Regions from separate parts of the Alteromonas sp. MTD1 genome, predicted to be linked through region 1. Evidence: predicted binding sites of a transcription regulator. Region 1 holds the regulator's gene; each other region holds the start of a gene.

Region 1 (5,346 bases):
TTTTAAGCCGAATAACTACGTTATAACGCATGGGTGATGTTCCAATCAGCAGCATAGCGCATTGCTACATTGCAGCGCTTATAGGCTTTACCGTAGGTTTTCATTATTTCTTCACAATGCACAAAACCGTTTTTTTCATACAAATGGATGGCTGCTTCACAACTGCTATTAGTAAGCAAAAACAATAGCTTTGTAGCAATGTTTTCAGCTTCCTTAACGACATGTTGAAGTAACGCTTCACCCACTTTCAACCCTCGTGCCGTTGAGACTACCCCCATTTTGGTAAGTTCAAACGTGCCTTCATCTTTTTTCATCAGTGCGCAGGTTCCTACCACACCCAACTCAGGGTGCAGTGCAAACCAAATATGACCGCCTTTTTCGATAATTTCACGCTGAGGGTTTGATATGACACGCTCATCAATGGCTTCTAGCTTGAACATCTCATTTATCCATTCTCGATTGATTGAATCAAAATAAGGAGCAAGCTCTAATGAAAAAGGCGCAAAAGTTAGCATGAAAATTAAACCTTTATGGGTGTGGATATAGGTAAAAATATTATCAGTGCCAAACGCTTATCACAAAACAATTACGAATTGGCATTTATCAATGAGCGATTCAGGCTAGGCGCCTAATTATTACATAAAGTTCATACTCTTAAATAAATAAGAAAAGGCCTATAAAAAAGGGGGGTAAAAATTGCGAAATCACTGCTTGTTTACTACTTTTGTGTAATATTAACGCAGTATGAGAGCAAGCAATGAACGAGAAGTCTCGGCTTAAAGTCATCGATGAATTTATGCTAGATCAAGATTTGCCGTTAGACCTAGACGATTTAATGATGGTTTTGGCTGAAGCGTTTAGGGTACCTATCGCATTGATAGGCATTATGGGCGAATATGAGGAAAAATTTAAAGCCAGTTATGGACTTGACACTACCAGTGTTTGCCGTGAACACACGCTTTGCAGCATCGTTGTTAAAACGCGAGACCAGCTTGTGGTTAGCGACGCCACACAAGACCCGAGATTTAAAGATAGCCCGCTTGTTACCGGCGCTCCCAATATTTGTTTTTATGCAGGTACACCGCTTGTTGTAAATGGTGAGGCCGTTGGTGCGCTGTGCCTTATCGATACAAAACCTCGAGAAATAGACGCAAAACATGTCAAGGCGCTAGAGCGCATAGCAACGCTTGTAAGTCAGCACATTACGTTATCCAATGAACATGAGATTCTAAAGCGAGAGCACGGCCTTATTGATAAATCACCCATTGTACTTGCTACATGGCGTTTTGATACCTCACTTAACTTGATACATATATCGCAAAATTGCGAATACGTGTTGGGCGTAGCACCGCAAGACCTGTTAAGCGGCGCTGTTCAACTAAACGATATTTTATCTAACGCGGCAGAGCAGGATTTTACGTTTACTATGCAGGCACATCTTGAGGGCGTAGAAACGCACACCTGTCGTTTGCAAATTATTTCACCTACTCGCACCATCTGGGTAAGCATGATCTCAACAGCAAGTTTTCGTGAAGATGGAACGCTGCTGTCGGTACAGGCATTTTTGTTTGATACCAGCGATCAGAAGTTTGTTGAAGATAAATTGAATAAAACCAACTCACGCATGCGCTTGCTTCTTGAAGCATCTGAGTTGGGTACGTGGGACTGGAACTTACAGGCAGATGTCAACCAAGTGAACAAACGGTGGTGCGATATTGTTGGTTTAGAATACGAGTACTACGATACAAGCTCTCGTTTTTTTAAGCAGCTTATTCATCCTGCCGATTTTATTAATGTAGAAAGAAAATTAAATGAGCATTTGAGCGGTGAAGCAAAAGTATTTAACACCACGTTTAGAATGCAGCATACCAGTGGGAAGTGGGTGTGGGTTGAAACTTACGGCAAGATTGTTGAAGTAGACGAAGGCGGCAACCCTGTGCGTGTTGCGGGTATTCACCGTGATATAACTCAGCGAATGGAGAATGACCTTCACGAGAGAAAGAAAACCCAGTTACTGCAGTTTATAAATAAAACCCGTGCCTCTTATTTGCAAAGTAACGACCTTACTACCGCATGCCAGTCAGTCTTATCAGAGCTAATTGACATATCAGACAGCCAAATTGCCTTTATTGGCCAGATGCGAGACGTGGAAACGCAGCCCAAACTCTTTATACATGCAATTTCTGAAATTGTATGGGACAGTAAAAGCTTCACCCAATATGCTGAATATAAAAAGCGTAATTTATATTTTTCGTCGTTTGACAACTTATTTGGGCAAGCCATTACGTCGGGCGAGGTGGTTATTAGTAATACCGCTGGAGCACATCCTGCTTCTAAAGGAACGCCACAAGGTCACCCCAGAATTAGTCGGTTCCTTGGTTTACCCATAAAAGTGAAAGACAGAGTAGTGGGTGTTATTGGACTTGCGAATAAATTCTCACCATACACCAACGAAGATGCGGAGTTTTTCCAGCCTTTATTAGATGCGCTTGCAGGGTTGTTCTACGCCGTAGACCTAGAGCAAGCTCGGGCCGAAGCAGAGGACAAACTACGTAAGTTAGCCATGACAGACCCGCTTACGGGGCTATTCAACCGGCGCGCGTTCATTGAGCAATGTGAGGACATGGCGAAAGATCATTGCAGTATTTTTGTTGTACTTATCGATATCGACCACTTTAAAAATGTAAACGATACCTATGGCCACGACGCTGGAGACTGTGCGCTTAAGCAAACCGCTGATATTATCAGCGATGCAATTAACGATGGAGACATCGTTGCACGTCTCGGCGGAGAGGAGTTTGCCATGGTAATTCGTGGTGAATGTGAACGTGAAGCGAAGAAGCGGTTAGACTCACTGCGGAAGCGTATAGCCGCTAAAAAAATGTTGTATAAGAAAGACACGCTGCAACTAACGGTAAGCATAGGCGTAACCTTTGTTGATGACGGTTTTAATATGGATTTTAGTGCGCTGCTGTCTTTAGCTGACCAAGCCTTGTATGACGCTAAAGCTAATGGGCGAGACAGAATTGAGTGGGCACCATTCACCAAAAAAGCCGTTTAAGAAAACGGCTTTTTTGGTGAGCGTTACTAAGTTCTTGTTATTTCGTATTAGGTGTATATAATTACAGGAACTGTATGAACAGACAGGTCTTTTATGCGCCCATTAACAGCTCGACAAACCGAAGTTTTAGAACTTATCAAAACCACTATGCAAGAAACGGGAATGCCTCCAACACGTGCGGAAATTGCCCGTCAGCTTGGTTTTCGTTCTGCTAATGCTGCTGAAGAGCATTTGAAAGCACTTGCTAGAAAAGGTGTTATTGACATTTTGCCGGGCACCTCTAGAGGTATCAAACTCAATATTCCGCTTGAAGATTCTGTAGAAGAAGATGGTTTGCCGCTAATTGGCCGAGTGGCCGCTGGTGAGCCTATTCTTGCGCAAGAACACGTGGAGTCTCATTACAAGGTAGATCCTGCTCTCTTCCAACCTCAAGCTGACTTTTTGCTTCGTGTTAACGGCATGAGTATGAAGGATATTGGTATTTTAGATGGTGACTTACTCGCAGTGCATCGCACTACAGACGTTCACAATGGCCAAGTCGTGGTAGCTCGTGTTGATGAAGACGTAACGGTTAAACGCCTTGAAAAGCGTGGTAGAGAAGTACTGCTGCATGCCGAAAACGAAGAGTTTTCTCCAATTAAAGTGGACTTAGCCTCACAGCCTTTTGCTATCGAAGGTATTGCTGTAGGTGTAATTAGAAATGCAGACTGGATGTAGAGTTTTATCCAACTAAACCCAAAGCGGCCTATTAGCCGCTTTTTTTATACCTAAACTTTTGTTAATGATTGCACTATGGTGAAGCAAGGTTGTTTTTTGACCAAACGGATCAACTGAGTGAAAAAATTTAATACGCCCTCTTTTCTACCGCGACATTGAAAAAAAAATTTCACTTTTTAGCGTTATTATAATAAGTCTCGCCGTTTTAATTTCCTATCCGTAACGTTTTAAATCATTGTATTTGATTACTTTTCTTTAGAATTGAAAATTATCTTATGTTCAAAATGGTTGTTTGAATCAAGGTTCTTTATTTTCAGCATTTGTGTTTCTTTCTGCTATTAGACGGTATAGCTAATTGAAACCAATGTTTAAATTTTAAACACTTCATTAAAAATTTAATAGAAAAGACTAGACGGCGGTGAATAATCGCGCAATTATTAGTCAGGGATTAACAAAATAATAACAATGACTCTAAATTTGTTTTACAAGTTGCAGTTGTGGGTCAACCGTTCGCAAACCATCTGGTAGGGACAGCGCGCAAGAACATTTGGCGTTAATGGTTCTACCATTACGGAGGTGCTGAGTGAAACAACTAACGAACGTCATCGCAAAAGGGGTTGCGGCATTACCCTTTTTGTTATTTTCTCATTTTCTTTCTGCGCAACAGGCTGCTGAAGAAGTCTCTTCATTGAACCTACGGCGCGGAGCAACTGACATTAGCGGGCAAGTGTACGATTTGCATATGCTGATGTTCTTCATTTGCGTTGGTATAGCTGTGGTGGTATTTGGCGTGATGTTCGCGTCTATGTATCTTCATAGAAAATCCCGCGGCGCTAAGCCAGCTAATTTCCATGAAAACGTAAAAGTGGAAATTGCATGGACGGTTGTGCCTTTCCTTATCCTTATTTTTATGGCTGTGCCAGCGGCAAACACACTGATTGCCATGGAAGACGTGTCTGAAGCTGACATGACGGTTTTGGTAACTGGTTCGCAATGGAAATGGCATTACAAGTACATGGACAGTGACGTTGAATACTATTCTTTACTGGCCACCCAGCGCGAGCAGATAGAAAACAAGTTTGAAAAGACAGATAACTACTTGCTTGAAGTCGACCGCCCCTTAGTTATTCCTACCGGTAAAAAAGTACGGTTTCTTATCACGTCTGACGACGTTATCCATTCGTGGTGGGTACCAGATTTCGCAGTGAAAAAAGACGCTAACCCAGGTTTTATTAACGAGGCATGGGCCAAGGTGAATGAGCCAGGTATTTACCGAGGTCAGTGCGCTGAACTTTGCGGTAAAGATCACGGCTATATGCCCGTTGTTGTTATCGCCAAAGAGCCCGCCGCTTTCGAAGCTTGGATGGGGGAACAAGAAGACATTGTTCGCCAAGCAAAAGAGGAAGAGCAGCGCCTACTGTCGATGAACATGTCGATGGATGAGTTAATGAAGGAAGGCGAACGCGTGTACAACACAACATGTGCAGCGTGCCATATGCCAAACGGCGAAGGGCTACCAGGTGTATTTCCAGCGCTTAAAGGCAGCAAAATGGCCCTTGAAGATCAAA
Region 2 (5,346 bases), on a different contig from region 1:
TTGTCAGTATCTTATCGATCATCAACAGCTATTCAGCAATCCCGTTGAAGGTATACAAGCGCCCAAGCAAGGTAAGCCTTTGCCGAAGCAGTTAAGCGTTGATGAAATGCAACAATTACTAGGCTCGAAGGTATCGAGCACTGATGACGATGAAGGCATGCAGCTTCGTGACATCGCTATGTTCGAATTAATGTATGGATGCGGCCTTCGATTAAGCGAGTTAACCGGCCTGAACCTAGCCGACTGTTTAAAAGACGGCACAGTAAAGGTGATGGGTAAAGGCAGCAAACAACGTATTCTTCCCCTTGGAAGGCATGCACAAAAGGCGCTTAATGCGTGGTTAAAAGTACGACCAGCCTACGCATCACCCTATGAAAGTGCTGTATTTGTTAGCAAACGAAAAACACGTATTTCCAATAGGCAAGTGGCGAACAGGCTAAATAAAATGGCAGAGGAGCAATCGCTTTCGCAAAAAGTAAGTCCTCACAAACTGCGCCATTCTTTCGCAACGCACGTATTAGAGTCAAGCGGTGACTTACGCGCAGTACAAGAGCTGTTAGGCCATGCAAACTTGTCTACCACGCAAGTGTATACCCACCTTGATTTTCAACATCTTGCAAACGTGTATGATGCCGCGCACCCCCGTGCACATAAAAAATAAAGGCGTAAACCATGCAGTTTTTTAGACCTATCAATAAGGTGAAGGCGATGACCTTCGACCTCGACGATACGCTTTACAACAATGAACCCATTATAAGACAAGCGGAAAAAGCCCTTCAGGCGCATATCGCTAAACATCATCCAGTAGCAGCCAAGCTGGCTGCAAATGACTGGTTTGCGCTAAAAAAACAAGCCATAGTAAAAGACAACAGACTGGCGTCTGATATGGGTCAGTTACGTCGCGTAGTACTTACCGCTGCGCTATCTGGAACAGCGCCTGACGCTTTAAGCGTAACGCCATCCGAAGACCCGCTGTTGAATCAGGCCGTTGATGAATGCTTCAACTGCTTCTACGATGCAAGAAGCAATTTCGCTATTGAAGAAAACATTCTTCAAACGCTTGCAAAAGTAAGTGCCCACATACCCCTAGTTGCCATCACAAATGGCAATGTAGACACTAAAAAGATTGGAATAGATGATTTCTTTCAAGCAAGCTTACACGCAAGTTTACAACGACCAATGAAGCCAGCGCCCGATATGTTTAACGAAGCCGCCAATTTGCTAGATATTGCGCCAATGCACATATTGCATGTGGGCGATAATATCATTAAAGACGTGTACGGAGCACTAAATGCTGGATATCAAACCGCATGGTTTGCGTGTAACAGACCCATGAATTTAAACAGTGAACCCGCGCGATTGTTACCACATGTGCAGCTTGATTCACTGACCGAACTTACTCTTTTTATCAACTAGCCACCAGAATTTATCGACCAATAGTCTGGCTTGAAGATAGTGAGAGTTACCGCGCGTATACTGCGCTTAAAGGATCAGTAAATGCTATCCCTTTAGGGTTTACACTTCGGAGTTGTCTTCTAACACATTTTGAAGCATCGACTCGCATGGGCTTTGGCAAATGGGTCGGCCTACAACCTTCGCTGGTACCCCGACAACCGTCACGTGGGCTGGCACATTATCTAATACTACACTTCCGGCACCTACTTTTGAGCCTTCGCCAATCTCTATGTTACCCAGTATCTTCGCACCCGCACCTATTAACACGCCCTGCCTAATTTTAGGATGGCGGTCGCCAGACTCATTACCGGTACCACCTAGCGTAACACTTTGTAGAATAGATACATTATCTTCGATCACTGCAGTCTCGCCCACCACAATGCCCGTAGCATGGTCAAACATAACGCCACTGCCGATTCGAGCAGCAGGGTGAATGTCTACGCCAAAACTTGCTGAATTGCGGCTTTGTAGGAAAAGCGCCAGTTGATGGCGGCCATGTACCCACAAATAGTGCGCCATACGATGCACTTGAACCGCGTGAAACCCTTTGAAATGAAGTAGCGGTGTAAGGAAGTCATTTACCGCGGCGTCACGGGCTTTAATGGCTAAAATATCGGCCATAGCCGCTTCGCTTATGCCCGGCTCTAGCAAGTATGCTTCATCGAACACTTCACGAATAGCCAATGCAGGCATAACGTCGTCTGCCATTTTGTTAGACAGTATAAAACTCAGCGACGACTCAAAGTTATGATGAGCAAGCACACTCGCGTGGACGTAGCTTGAAAGCAAAGGCTCGTTGTCTGCTACAACTTGCGCTTCTTGTTTCAACGTTGACCAAAAATCAATGGGCATAGCTTGTGCGGTCATGGGCATGTTCCAAAGTAAGTGTACTTAAGTTTGTCTTTTACTATTTAGTGCTTGATTTAGTGCATGTGCAGCTAGCTTCTTGTCGATTTTAATCCGTATCACTAGCCAGCAAGCATACGCTAAAGTGTACCTGAGAATAGTAAGCGGCAATACCGAAGTTGTACCTTTCGAGCTGATAATTCGATCAACTTATCGAATTGTTTCGTTATTACTTATTTCAATTTACGCGTTCTACCTAAGCGCTATGCCCGCACGGTCAAACCATGTATCAAAGACAGGCAATTGAAAACTGGACTGTATAAATTAACAGGCAGCTGGCATAATACTGGCCTCGCCGAAAAGCGTACATGCTGTAATGAAATTCAATATATAGGTGCCACACTATGGATGTATCTCGACTGCTAGACGAGCTAAACGATAAACAACGTGAAGCGGTAGCAGCGCCACTGCAAAACGCACTTGTTTTAGCCGGTGCAGGCAGCGGTAAAACCCGTGTTCTTGTTCATCGCATAGCGTGGCTAATGGAAGTAGAAAATATTGCACCATTTTCTATTTTAGCGGTAACGTTCACCAACAAGGCCGCAAAAGAAATGCGTGGCCGAATTGAATCATTGATGGGTCGCAGCCTTCACAATATGTGGATAGGTACTTTCCACGGTTTAGCACACCGTTTATTGCGTGCCCATCACGCCGAAGCTAACTTACCCGAAAACTTCCAAATTATTGATTCAGACGACCAATACCGCTTAATTCGCCGTATTTTAAAAGCCATGAATTTGGATGAAAAACATTGGGCGCCGCGACAAATCCAGTGGTATATCAACGGCAATAAAGACGAAGGGTTACGCCCTCAACACATTGAAACCCACGGCGATCATATTCAAAAAACCATGCGTGAAGTATATGCGGCCTATCAAGATGCTTGCGACCGCTCAGGTCTGGTAGACTTTGCCGAACTGTTACTTCGCGCTCATGAATTATGGGCGAAAAACCCAGAGGTACTTGCGCACTATCAACGCCGTTTCCGTGCAGTACTGGTGGACGAATTCCAAGACACCAACAACATTCAATACGCTTGGCTTCGCATGTTATGTAGCGGTGGCGACAACAACATTATGATTGTGGGTGACGACGATCAGTCTATTTACGGCTGGCGCGGTGCTAACGTAGACAACATTCAGCACTTTCTTAAAGACTTTAATGACCCTGCTACTATTCGCCTTGAACAAAACTACCGCTCGACAGGCAATATTCTTAAAGCCGCGAATACCGTTATCGACAATAACACTGGGCGTTTAGGCAAAGAGCTGTGGACCGAAGACGCACAGGGTGAGCTTATTTCAGTTTACGCAGGCTTTAATGAGCTTGATGAAGCGCGTTTTATTGTGTCTAAAATTAAAGATTGGCTGAATCAAGGCAATGCGTTAAGCGATACTGCTATCTTGTATCGTAACAACGCCCAGTCTCGAGTGCTGGAAGAAGCGCTGCTGCACGAAGGTTTAGCCTACCGTATTTATGGCGGCTTACGCTTCTTCGAGCGCCAAGAAATTAAAGACGCACTGGGCTATATGCGCATGGTTAGCCACCCACACGACGATGCCGCTTTTGAACGTGTTGTAAATACGCCTAGTAGAGGCATTGGTGAGAAAACCCTTTCTCAAGTGCGAGACACTGCACGTATGCACAACTGCTCTATGTGGCAGGCGTGTCAGCTGCTTATCAACGAAGGTGGGTTTAAGGGCCGTGCATTAAATGCAATGCAAAGCTTTGTGTTACTTATCACCGAACTAGAACAAGCAACCCTTGATGAACCTCTTGATCAGCAGGCAGATAAAGCCATTCGCCAGTCTGGCTTATACGCTATGTATCAGGCAGAGCGCGGTGAGAAGGCACAGGCGCGTCTAGAAAACTTAGAAGAACTGGTTACTGCATGTAAAACCTTTATCGTGCCTGAAGAAGCCGAAGAAATGACACCGCTTGCTGCGTTTTTGGCACACGCATCGTTGGAAGCTGGCGAGCAACAGGCCGACACTGACCAAGACGCTGTGCAAATGATGACTATTCACACCGCAAAAGGGCTCGAGTTCCCACTGGTGTTTTTAGCCGGTGTTGAAGAAGGCATGTTTCCAAGCCAAATGACCAACGATGAGCCAGGCAGAATGGAAGAAGAGCGCCGCCTTTGCTATGTTGGTATGACGCGTGCCATGCAAAAATTGTATATAACGTATGCAGAAAGTCGTAGATTGTACGGTCAAGATAAGTATCATACGGCATCGCGTTTTATTCGTGAGATGCCTGCGGATTGCGTTGAAGAAGTACGTTTAAAATCAACCATCTCACGCCCTGTTCATAACCGATTTAGCCAAGCAACATCGCACGCAAGCTTTGAAGAGACTGGATTTCAATTAGGCGAGCGCGTTGTACATCGCAAGTTCGGTGAAGGCATAGTTCTGAATTATGAAGGCAGCGGTGAACACGGACGTGTTCAAGTAAATTTTGATGAGTTCGGCAGTAAATGGCTAGTCCTTGCCTACGCTAAGCTGGAAAAAGCGTAAAACATAACGGCAGGGTAGCCCAAACCTAAGTTGGAATGTATGCAGCAACACGTGCTGATCATCGAAAATGGTGAAGGCAACCTTGAACTTATAGCAAAGCTGGTGCGTCGCGCCGGCTTAACACCTGTGGGCGCAACGTCGCTTACCGAAGGAAAGGCACGCTTTTCTCAAAATGTGCCTGAAACCTTTTTGTGCGCCATTGTTGCCTATTCGCTTCCTGATGCCCCTCACGGTCAAGCTATCGACTTTACTGCCAGTGCTTATATTCCTACCATCGCCACCACAGAAAACCTCGACAATGCCACCCGAGATAAAGTGCTAGAGCGTGATGTGGTTGATTATGTACCCAAAGAAAACTCACAAAACTATGACTACCTAAGCCGTCTTATTAGTCGTTTAGAAAAGAATAAATCGACAGGCGTTTTAGTAGTGAGCACCAATCGTGTGCTGCGCTCGCGTACCATTTCAT
Region 3 (5,346 bases), on a different contig from region 1:
AGGCTATTAAGCCATCGTTTCCTATCATTATTAGTAAGAGTTAAGAGCAGCACATGTCACAAGACGACACCCTTTACAGAGTGCAATTTATTAGCAACGGCGAACGTTACGAACTGTATGTAAAAACCTTAATTCAAGGTGCATTGTTCGGCTTTGTTGAAATTGGCGAATTTGTATGGGACACCCACACTAGCGTAGTTGTAGATCCTAGCCATGAAAGGCTTAAATCTGAATTTTCAGACGTAACAAAAACTTACGTTCCAATGCACAATATTTTGCGCATTGACACAGTAAAGAAAAAAGGTTCTGCCAAAATTACTAAATTAGAAAATAAATCTGATAAAGTAGCTACATTCCCTAGTCCAATATATACACCAACGAAAGAGTAACCACCGATTTCCGGTAAAGGTTACCGGAGGACACTATGTATCGCTACGTTTTAGCAGCACTACTATTTATCGGCAGCGTTGGCCTATCTGCAAAGCCATATAATGATGAAAGCTTGTATCAGCTTCTAGATGATATTTGGCAGTACGAGCTTTCGGTGTCCCCTCTTCTTGCGTCACGACAGGGTCATAACGAATCGGTCCATTTACTTCCAGATATTTCGCCAGAGGGGCTCGCAAAGCAAAACACGCAGTGGCGCAGCTTTCAGAAAGCCCTTTCTAACTACAACGAAGAGAATTTGTCGACCCAGGCGTACATTGCTTTGTTAATGCAGCAGTATCGTTTAGCTAACTATGTCGATGAGTACACGTACCGCGCTTACCTAGTGCCAATTAATTCCGAATATGGTTTTCATGGCGCAATGGCTTCACTGCCGAATATGTCTACATTTAAACAAGTAGAAGACTACGACGCTTATATTAGTCGCCTAGATGCATTAACACCTTACTTTAATCAGCAGATAGCGTATATGCAGCAAGCGCTAGAAGAAGGCTATACACAACCCAAAGTCGTTATGCAGGGCTTCGAAGAATCGATTGCGGCTTATATTGTTGATGATGCTACCGAAAGCGGTTTTTATGCACCGTTTAAACGCTTTCCCGACTACTTCACTGAAGCAGAAATACAGCGATTAACACAGCAAGGTGTAAGCGCTATTGAAAACAGCGTGCTTCCTGCCTACCAGCGGTTTTATGATTTTATGGTAAAGCAGTACATTCCCAATGCGCGAAGCGATATAGCAGCAAACAATTGGCCAAATGGTGTGGCGTATTATGCTAATAGAGCCAAGCACTACACCACCACAGATATGACACCACAGGAAATACATCAGCTTGGTGTGTCTGAAGTAAAACGCATACGAAACGAAATGCAGCGCATTGTGGATGAACTTCAGTTTGATGGCGATATTAACGATTTCATCGCCTTTTTACGTGAAGACCCACAGTTTTACGCAACCAGTGCAGAAGAACTGCTAAAAGAGGCATCGTTTATCGCCAAAAAGATGGATGCAAAGCTGCCAGCACTGTTTGAATACCTTCCTAGAACACCTTATGGCGTTGCTCCAGTACCCGACAGTATTGCGCCAAAGTACACCACAGGCCGCTACATTCACCCAAGTCGTGACGACCAGCCTGGATATTACTGGGTAAATACATACGCGCTTGATAAGCGCCCTTTGTATGCTCTACCTGCATTAACATTGCACGAGGCCGTACCGGGTCATCACCTGCAAATTTCACTTGCCGCGGAGCTTGAAGGTTTACCAATGGTTCGCCGCAACACTTATATTTCAGCGTTCGGTGAAGGATGGGGTCTGTATTCTGAATTTTTAGGTATTGAAGCTGGCATTTACGAAGATCCTTACGACGACTTTGGTCGCCTAAGTTATGAAATGTGGCGAGCATGCCGTCTAGTCGTGGATACTGGTATGCACACCATGGGTTGGAGCCGTCAGCAGGCTGTTGACTATATGATGGAAAACACGGCGCTTTCTGAACACAACGTAAATACCGAAATTGACCGCTATATTTCATGGCCCGCACAAGCGCTATCTTACAAAATAGGCGAAATAAAAATTAAGGCGTTACGCGCCAAGGCTGAAGAAGCATTAGGCGAACAATTTGACGTGCGCAAGTTTCACCGTGCGGTATTAGAAAACGGCTCGGTACCACTCTTTATATTAGAGCAGCATATTAATAAATTTATAGAAGAACAAAAGGCTCAATAAGCATGGCTGTCGCATTCAGTGTTATTGGAATACTTATTTTAGCGTTAATTTATTTTGTGCTACGCGCACAGAACTTACAAAAAGAACTAGCGCTTTCACGTCATACTAACAAGCAAACCAACAGCAAGATTAATTACGCCTATCACAACTTGGTAATGGTGACAGACGCACTGGAAAAGAGCTTATCTTCACGTATTGAAAGTGCCTACAAAAGCCGTCTTATTAATCAAGAGCAGTACAACGCACTTAGCCCTCTGATGCGCAATTTTTCAACCATAGTAATGACATGTTGTGAAAAAGGCGACTCGCTGGAAGAGTCTTTAAATAAAGTACTAGCAAATGAAGATATTACCCTAGAGGTAATAAAAGAAGTTGTTAAAGCGCTACCTGGTAACATTCGTATGGCGTGGTCAAAAAACACAGCCGACGGTTTTATTGCTTTTTGTCAGGCAGTAACCGCATCGGTAACGGGTACCACTAAATCGAGCAAGGTAGAGCAGCCAGAGTCACAAGAGAAAAATAACGCTTAACTTGTCTTGTAAATTTACCTCATAGCTTTACCTCATAACTTTACTTTTTTATAAGCCCCGCTTTTTAGCGTGGCTTTTTTCTTTCTACTAAATTTAATCTTGTACCTTCTTAAGCTTTTCATAAAGTTAAAGCCAAATTGCCACTCTCTTGTCTTACTTAGCAGGGTTTTATCTTGAAAAGGAATATTGGCTCACTATAATACTGTATAAAAATACAGTTTATTTTGAATGCCATGACTGAAATATTATCAACATTAAGTAAGCACCCGCATATCTGGCGGGCGCGAGAGAAGAAAAACAGTGAAGCCAAATTTTCACTCGGCTTTGCTCGCCTTGATAGCGCACTTAATGGCGGAGTAGCTTCGTCGGGGTTAGTGCGTATTTCGTCATTAACAGGTGTTGGCGAGTTGTCTTTGTTTAAGCACGTATTGTGTAAGCATCGCACGCACAAAATGGTGGTGTTTATTAACCCACCAGGACAATTACAAGCGCCATGGTTAGCAAACTTAGGCTTAGATTTACAACAAGTGCTTGTTGTGAATACACCTGCCGATCAGGAATCACTGTGGGCAGCAGAGCAATGCTTGAAAAGTACAGCTTGTCACTGCGTAATATTGTGGAGTAACCGTGTTTGTACAAAAGCGGCCAGACGTTTACAAGTTGCCGCAACGCACAATGATGCGTTGTGTTTACTGTATACATTACCGCAATGCGCCAATGTAAATCATGAGCATGGCAGTATGTCCCATGCATTGCCCATTACACTCGAACTATCTTTGCAGGCACAGGCATCTACAGTAACAGCTGATGTACGTAAGCAGCGGCACGGATGGCCAACAAGTAACATAACAATTTCCCACAACTGGACCCCCGACAATCATGCGATTAAATGGGCTATGGAGCATAACAAGTTGGCGGGTCATGCATTACATTCTGTGAACTAGCTATGCTGTGGGCCTACCTTTATTACTATCAGTTAACGCTCGATCAGCATCAGCAAGCTATTACTCAACAGCTAGGTTCATCTGCTGATAAACCCGTTATTGTGTACTGTGAAAAAAATAATGGCATCAAACAGCTAAATGACGATGCTAGGAAAGCAGGCATAGAGGTAGGTCATGGACTAGCGCAAGCGGCAGCATTGTGCCCTAACGTAAATATTATTCCATTCAATGAGAGCACTGAAAGCGATCTATTAATACAGTTAGCGCATCGGCTGTATCCGCTGGCATCAGATATCGTACTAGATAGCCATAACGGTATGGCCATTAGGCTCGATAACTTAACGCACTATTACGGTGGTCATGCTGCGCTATGGAAAACATTAACGCGTGAATTAATGCATGCAAATACGTCTTATCAGTTTGCAACAGCGTGGTCGGTTGAAGCAGCAAAAGTACTAGCGACACATGGCGTTAATACATACTTCGAGCATCATGACGATATTAAGCGCGCGCTTGAAAGTTGCCACTTATCTAAAACGGCACTTGCTCCTAAAGTTATTGAAGCACTCGCAAGAGTAGGCATTACAAAAGTACACGACCTGCTGGCTATGCCAGTGCATGAATTAGGTCGTCGATTCGATAACAATACCATTACTTACTTAACGGCACTGCGCGGTGAAATCTTCCCAAAAGCATCGCTATTTAGACCACAAACCCATTTCGACAACTTTATACAGCTGCCTTTTGATATAGAAAATACACAGCATTTACACCCTTTTATTACTCAGCAGCTAGAACGCCTTTCACATTATCTACGCGCAAGAAATCTATATACCTCGGCGCTTACTTTCAGTATTCACTTTCGTGAAGCGCCCGTAATGGATATTGCCATACAAGCCGCAATGCCCCAAGCGTCTGCCCAAAGCTGGCTAACACTACTAACATTGAAAATAGAAAACGCAGTGCTGCCAGAGCCCGCCGTAGGACTTACCTTAAGCTGCAAATCATTTGAAGACATCGACAGTGATAACGGCGACTTTTTTAATCATCGCTTCAACGAGGTAGCACAAAAGCAACTTATTGGACGACTCAACGCAAAGCTAGGCGATAATAGTACCTATCAACCTGCTGCCGCAGACAGCCATCAATTTGATGGCATGACGGTGACACAACGCAATACGGCTAACCAACCTTATCAAAGCGATATAGTACCTACTTTTACTTTCACCCCACCAAAGCCTTTAACGCAGGCCACACAGGTTTGCTTTGGGCCCGTTAGGCTTAACAGCGAATGGTGGCACAATACCGACCACAAACGAGACTACTTTATTGCACAAACATCGCAGGGAGTACGCATGCTAATTTTTAAAGATGAAAATGCTGAATGGTGGGCGCAAGGTGTTTTTTGCTAACGCTACGTAAGTTATGAGAGCTGCAAATGCAATACAGTGAGCTTTTTTGTCAAAGCCATTACAGTTTTTTATGCGGTGCTTCATCACCTGCAGAGCTGGTTACCACAGCGTCCTTTTTAGGCTACGACGCTATAGCTATTACCGATGAGTGCTCAGTGGCAGGCGTAGTGCGTGCTTTCGATGAAATCACACGACAGCGCCTACCTATAAAACTTATTGTGGGTAGTTACTTTGTTTTTGATGAAGCTTTGAGTTTTATACTTTTGTGCCCCAATAAAAAGGCT
Region 4 (5,346 bases), 190 kb from region 1:
AAATCAATACCAAGCTGAGCAGCCTTAAAAGGGTCGAATACAATTTGAAACTCCTCAACACCACCTACACCGCTTTCCATTCTTGCGCGAGCAACCCCAGGAATACTTTCTAATTGTGGTTTAATGACATCAGTAAAGTATGTTACGTATGAGTTAATTTCATTCGGGTTACCAGGCAACCGTTGTAAGAAAAAATAAGTGAGAGCAGGCGCATCGCCACCGCTGCCTGCCAGCATGATATTAGGTGACAACGCGTCTCGCGGAAGCGGTGGTAAACGGTTCATACGGCTAATGACTTCAATTAGCGTTTTTTGCATGTCGGTGCCTAAACCAAACTCCAAGTTAATCCATGCATTACCTTGGTTTGACCAAGTTCGCATTGACTCTAAACCTGGAATACCCTGCAGCACCTCTTCTTGTGGCTCAATGATTTCCGATTCAATTTCTAGTGGTGATGCGGCACGCCACGAGGTTTGAATGTTGATATTCGGACGTTCGATATCGGGAAACAACTGAACAGGTAAGTTAAACAAGCTATAAAGCCCAAGAAACACTAATAAAGCGATCCCTATGCCTACGCCAGTTGCGTTTTTAATTGCGAGCTTTGTAATGTCCATCTCGATGCACTTATGCTTTTTATTGTCCGGTTCACTATAGGTCGCACAAGTGACAGAAAAAGTTTAAAGCCGCGACAATAAGATTTTTAGCGACTATTAACATTTATTTAATATTTGGCCCAAGAACCGCTATTTATCGCAGATAATTGAACGGATAAAACAGGTTATTTATCGGAACGTGACACAAATAATTACAAGTACAGAGGCAAGGTTTTTTGAATAGATTTGTGAGTAGACAGTGTTGAAGCTATCTTCAGGCACAAAAAAAGCCGCTCAAAAGAGCGGCTTTTTTCAAATACGTCAGCGCTTACGCTTCAGCAATGATGATCACTTTGATTGAAGTGATAACGTCAGAGTGAAGTTGTAAGTCGATGTCATACTCACCAGTTTCACGAAGTGTACCAGTAGGTAGTTTAACTTCTGCTTTAGCAACTTCAACGCCAGCTGCAGTAATTGCATCAGCGATGTCACGTGTGCCAACAGAGCCAAATAGTTTACCTTCGTCACCAGCAGGAGCTGCGATAGTAACTTCAGCAAGCTCAGCAACTTTCTCAGCGCGTGCATTTGCAGCAGCTAGTTGCTCAGCAATTTTCGCTTCAAGTTCAGCACGACGTGCTTCAAACTTTTCTACGTTGCCTTTAGTTGCAGGAACCGCTTTACCCTGTGGGAAAAGGAAGTTACGAGCGTAACCAGACTTAACAGTCACTTGGTCGCCCAGGCCGCCAAGGTTGGCGATTTTATCTAGTAGGATGATATTCATCTTAGCTAACCCTTATTTTCGCCAAATTACTTGTGTGAATCAGTGTACGGAAGCAACGCAAGGAAACGTGCGCGCTTAATCGCAGAAGACAGCTGACGCTGATATTTTGCGCTTGTACCAGTAATACGGCTAGGGACAATTTTACCGCTCTCAGTGATGTAGTTCTTAAGAGTAGCGATATCTTTGTAATCAATCTCAGTCACACCTTCTGCAGTGAAACGGCAGAACTTACGACGTCTGAAAAAACGAGCCATGGGTGATCTCCTTAAGCGTTGTCTTCAGTGGTTTCAGTTTTCTTTTCCGCGCGGTCTTGGCGAGGAGCAGAATCGTCACGACGCTCACGACGAGGCTCTTCTTTCATCATTGGAGAAGGCTCAGTCACAGCAGTCTTAGTGCGCATAACCATGTTACGTAGGATCACGTCGTTGAAACGGAAAGCATTTTCCAGCTCATCAACAGCTTCTGCAGATGCTTCAGCATTGATTAGTACGTAGTGGGCTTTGTGCAGCTTTTCAATTGGGTAAGCCAGTTGACGACGGCCCCAATCTTCTAAACGATGAATCTGACCACCGTCTTGCTTTAGGATTGTGGTATAACGCTCGATCATACCAGGTACTTGTTCACTCTGATCAGGGTGAACCATAAATACGATTTCGTAATGACGCATTATAGCTCCTTACGGTTGTAGCCTCGACAGTACAGCCGACTGTATGGAGACAAGGAACGAATTGGGATGGCTGTAAGGGCGCGCATTATACGCAGCAGTTGTAAATTGCACAAGCATTAATCACCTTAAAAACATCGCCAATGCCGCACCAGCAAATAAATTTAACAGTGCAATGCGAAATACTGTTTATTTATACAGTATATTGTTGTACAGTTTTTGTGTCTTTAAAAAACAGGGGACCTACCATGGCCATTACTACACAGTACGTTGTAACACACAAAGGGGTAGAAAAATTGGTAACTACCGACAAAAAAGAAGCCGATCAATACGACAAAATGCTAGACGCAGCGGACAACTTGGCCGAGTACATCAATGCTAAAGGCATTAAGCTTGAAGATAATGTAGTAGAGGAACTCACTATTATGTTGTCGAAAAATAAAGACAAAATAAGCAAAATATTTAAAGGCGCAACTGCAGATAGCGTGCTAGAAGACGAAAGCGCGGAAGTGGTTAAGCTTCAAGCCAACGGCTAACACAATGAGCGCCGACTCATGGCTAAAATAGTAAGTTGAAACACACGAAATCCCGCTAGTAGCGCCACAGTGTGTTTCAATTGCCTTCTCTAATCTCACACAGGTTAGAAATCAATTTTCACTAGCGTCAATTCAAACTGTTTCTTCTCAAAATAAAACGTCACTTTTAAATAAGATGCCGCTCCAATTAGTTATTTGATAACATAACGACGTCGATATCAGCAAAGCGCTGATCTTAGTGTTGAGTTGCACACGTTACGGCTAATCGAAAGTCTTATAGTAGACTTTGTTTGGTCTACACGAATGAAAAGCGTGATGAATTTGGTAGGGGCAGACGTGTCGAATAGCAAAACAGATGAAAAAGCGCCAGCGTTAGCGGTAAACATTGATGCACTAACGTTCAGTTACACTAAAGGTAGCCCGCCCATACTTTCTATACCTCAATGGAAAGTGCCTAGTAATCAACATGTATTCTTATCGGGCCCTTCTGGCAGTGGTAAAAGTACCTTACTTAACCTTCTAAGTGGTACGTTAAACCCTACAAGCGGTAATATCACTTTGTTAGACAAGCCTTTCTCTTCGCTATCACCACGTCAACGAGACAAATTTCGTGCACAGCATATCGGTGTGGTATTCCAACAATTCAACCTTATTCCGTATTTATCGGTTGAGCAAAACATTAAAGCAGCGGTGTATTTCGCTAAAAAAGGCGCATCCATTACCGAAATGTACGAACGCATGCTTACACTGATTGATGCGCTTCGTCTTCCAACATCGGTATTAAAACAAAAAGCTGATGCACTGAGCATAGGTCAACAACAGCGAGTTGCTATTGCTAGAGCGCTAGTTAATAACCCCGAGCTATTGATAGTTGACGAACCCACATCAGCATTAGATACCGCGGCAAGAGATAGCTTTATGACTTTGCTTAAGAGCGTTGCAAAAGACAGCACCATGATTTTTGTAAGCCACGACATGGGTATGGCCTCGCACTTCGATACTACATTCAGTATTAGTGACTTGTCGGACACAAACAATTCACAGCCGACGGGAACGTTATTATGTTAGGCAGTATTGCGCTTGAAAGTTTAAAACGTAGACGCAGTACGGCGCTGCTTACGCTTATTAGTATCACCATTAGTATTAGCTTATTAATTTCTGTAGACATTATAAGAACGCAAGTGAAAAGCAGTTTTACCAGAACGGTATCAGGCGTTGATCTAATTGTTGGTGCGCCGAGCGGGCAGCTAAACTTATTGCTTTCTTCAGTGTTCAACATTGGGACGCCAACAAAAGGAATAGAATGGGAAAGCGTAGCCGCGCTAAAAAATAATCGACAAGTAGATTGGATAATTCCACTTTCTCTTGGTGATACCCACCGAGGATTTCGTGTTGTTGGCACGACAAACGCTTTTTTTACGCACTTTAAGTACGGTGATAAGCAAACACTAACCTTTAAAAACGGCGCAATGTTCAATACACCACTTGCTACTGTAGTGGGTGCCGACATTGCCGCAGACCTCGGCTACAAAGTAGGTGATAGCATTATCATTTCCCACGGCTTGGGTAATGTGTCGTTTAATAATCACGATGAACACCCTTTTGTAATTTCAGGCATATTGCAGAAAACAGGGACACCCGTAGACAAAGCCGTATACGTAACATTAGAAGGCCTTGAGAAAGCGCATAGTCCACATCAGGGACATGGCAGTGCCTCTACAGGCATTACCCGCCCAAGCGCAATACAAAACCCCGTATCCGAGCATGAGCATGAGCATGAGCATGAGCATGAGCATGAGCATGAGCATGAGCATGAGCATGAGCATGAGCATGAGCATGAGCATGAGCATGAGCATGAGCATGAGCATGAGCATGAAAATGCTACAGAAAGCTTGGAAGACTACAACGTTAATGCCTTTACTCCGGAACAGGTTTCCGTAGTGATGATCGGGCTTAAAAACCGCGTAACGGCTTTGCAGCTTCAATATCGTATAAACCAAAATAAAACCACGCCGCTAATGGCTATTCTTCCCGGAATGACGCTGGCTGAACTTTGGCAAATTATGGGTAATATAGAGGCACTTCTACTTGGGCTTTCAGCACTTATTGTGGCCTGTGCACTTATTGGCCTATCCACCATGCTGCTAGCGTCTATGCGAGAACGATATCAAGAAATCGCAGTGTTGCGCTCTATTGGCGCAGGTCCAGGTACCTTGCTGCTACTTATTCAATTGGAAGCCATGCTTTTAGCAGTAATAAGCACGGCACTTAGCGTAGGGTTGGTTGTTGCAATAATGGCGCTAATCAAACCATGGTTAAGCAGCGAATACGGAATATTCTTAAGTGGCGCGCTATTGGGTAAAAGCAGCCTTATAATTATTGCTCTGATGCTGTTTGCCACCTATTTAGTATCGCTATTTCCAGCGATAGCGGCCTACAGACGAGGTCTTCACTCTGGGTTATCTGGCAGATAGGAAATAAGAGTGGTGACGATTAGCAAGTGGGTGGAGCTATTCGCCCACCCGCCTATTAGTGCTAAAACGAGTAATTAGCTCGTGTACTTGATTAACAGTTTGGCGTAAATCATCACTAGCGGCTAGCGATGCTTCCGATGAACGCTGAGTTTCAGCCGCGCCATCTGCCACTTCAACAAGCTGTTTGTTGATATGCTCAGCCACCGTACTCTGCTGCTCTACAGCTGACGACATTTCAACAGTAGCGTCTGCAATACCTTTTACAGCGTTGTTTATTTCAAGTAGTGCCCCGCGT

Evidence for each region. Region 1 encodes LexA, which represses DNA repair genes until DNA is damaged. Its sites were predicted from a motif close to TACTGTATNNNNATACAGTA; they were not measured.
Region 2: uvrD (DNA helicase II) is a predicted target of LexA. The motif match lies at 2,615-2,634, and genes of this name have one in related genera.
Region 3: ACGHAV_RS09075 (recombinase RecA) is a predicted target of LexA. The motif match lies at 2,907-2,926, and genes of this name have one in related genera.
Region 4: ACGHAV_RS03080 (YebG family protein) is a predicted target of LexA. The motif match lies at 2,225-2,244, and genes of this name have one in related genera.

What each region holds. Positions count from the first base shown of each region.
Region 1 covers NZ_BTGG01000002.1:286,569-291,914, reverse strand. The annotation lists gene ACGHAV_RS03965 (GNAT family N-acetyltransferase) at 21-515, opposite strand; gene ACGHAV_RS03960 (diguanylate cyclase) at 758-3,061, shown strand; gene lexA (transcriptional repressor LexA) at 3,155-3,778, shown strand; gene coxB (cytochrome c oxidase subunit II) at 4,362-5,346, shown strand, end outside.
Region 2 covers NZ_BTGG01000006.1:145,836-151,181, reverse strand. The annotation lists gene xerC (tyrosine recombinase XerC) at 1-661, shown strand, start outside; gene ACGHAV_RS09720 (HAD-IA family hydrolase) at 673-1,416, shown strand; gene cysE (serine O-acetyltransferase) at 1,516-2,322, opposite strand; gene uvrD (DNA helicase II) at 2,706-4,877, shown strand; gene ACGHAV_RS09705 (diguanylate cyclase) at 4,917-5,346, shown strand, end outside.
Region 3 covers NZ_BTGG01000006.1:2,901-8,246, reverse strand. The annotation lists gene ACGHAV_RS09090 (DUF1820 family protein) at 54-389, shown strand; gene ACGHAV_RS09085 (DUF885 domain-containing protein) at 425-2,176, shown strand; gene ACGHAV_RS09080 (hypothetical protein) at 2,179-2,706, shown strand; gene ACGHAV_RS09075 (recombinase RecA) at 2,940-3,650, shown strand; gene ACGHAV_RS09070 (Y-family DNA polymerase) at 3,653-5,062, shown strand; gene ACGHAV_RS09065 (error-prone DNA polymerase) at 5,089-5,346, shown strand, end outside.
Region 4 covers NZ_BTGG01000002.1:94,310-99,655, forward strand. The annotation lists gene ACGHAV_RS03060 (efflux RND transporter permease subunit) at 1-617, opposite strand, end outside; gene rplI (50S ribosomal protein L9) at 925-1,377, opposite strand; gene rpsR (30S ribosomal protein S18) at 1,404-1,631, opposite strand; gene rpsF (30S ribosomal protein S6) at 1,643-2,044, opposite strand; gene ACGHAV_RS03080 (YebG family protein) at 2,290-2,577, shown strand; gene ACGHAV_RS03085 (ABC transporter ATP-binding protein) at 2,893-3,645, shown strand; gene ACGHAV_RS03090 (ABC transporter permease) at 3,639-5,051, shown strand; gene ACGHAV_RS03095 (methyl-accepting chemotaxis protein) at 5,088-5,346, opposite strand, start outside.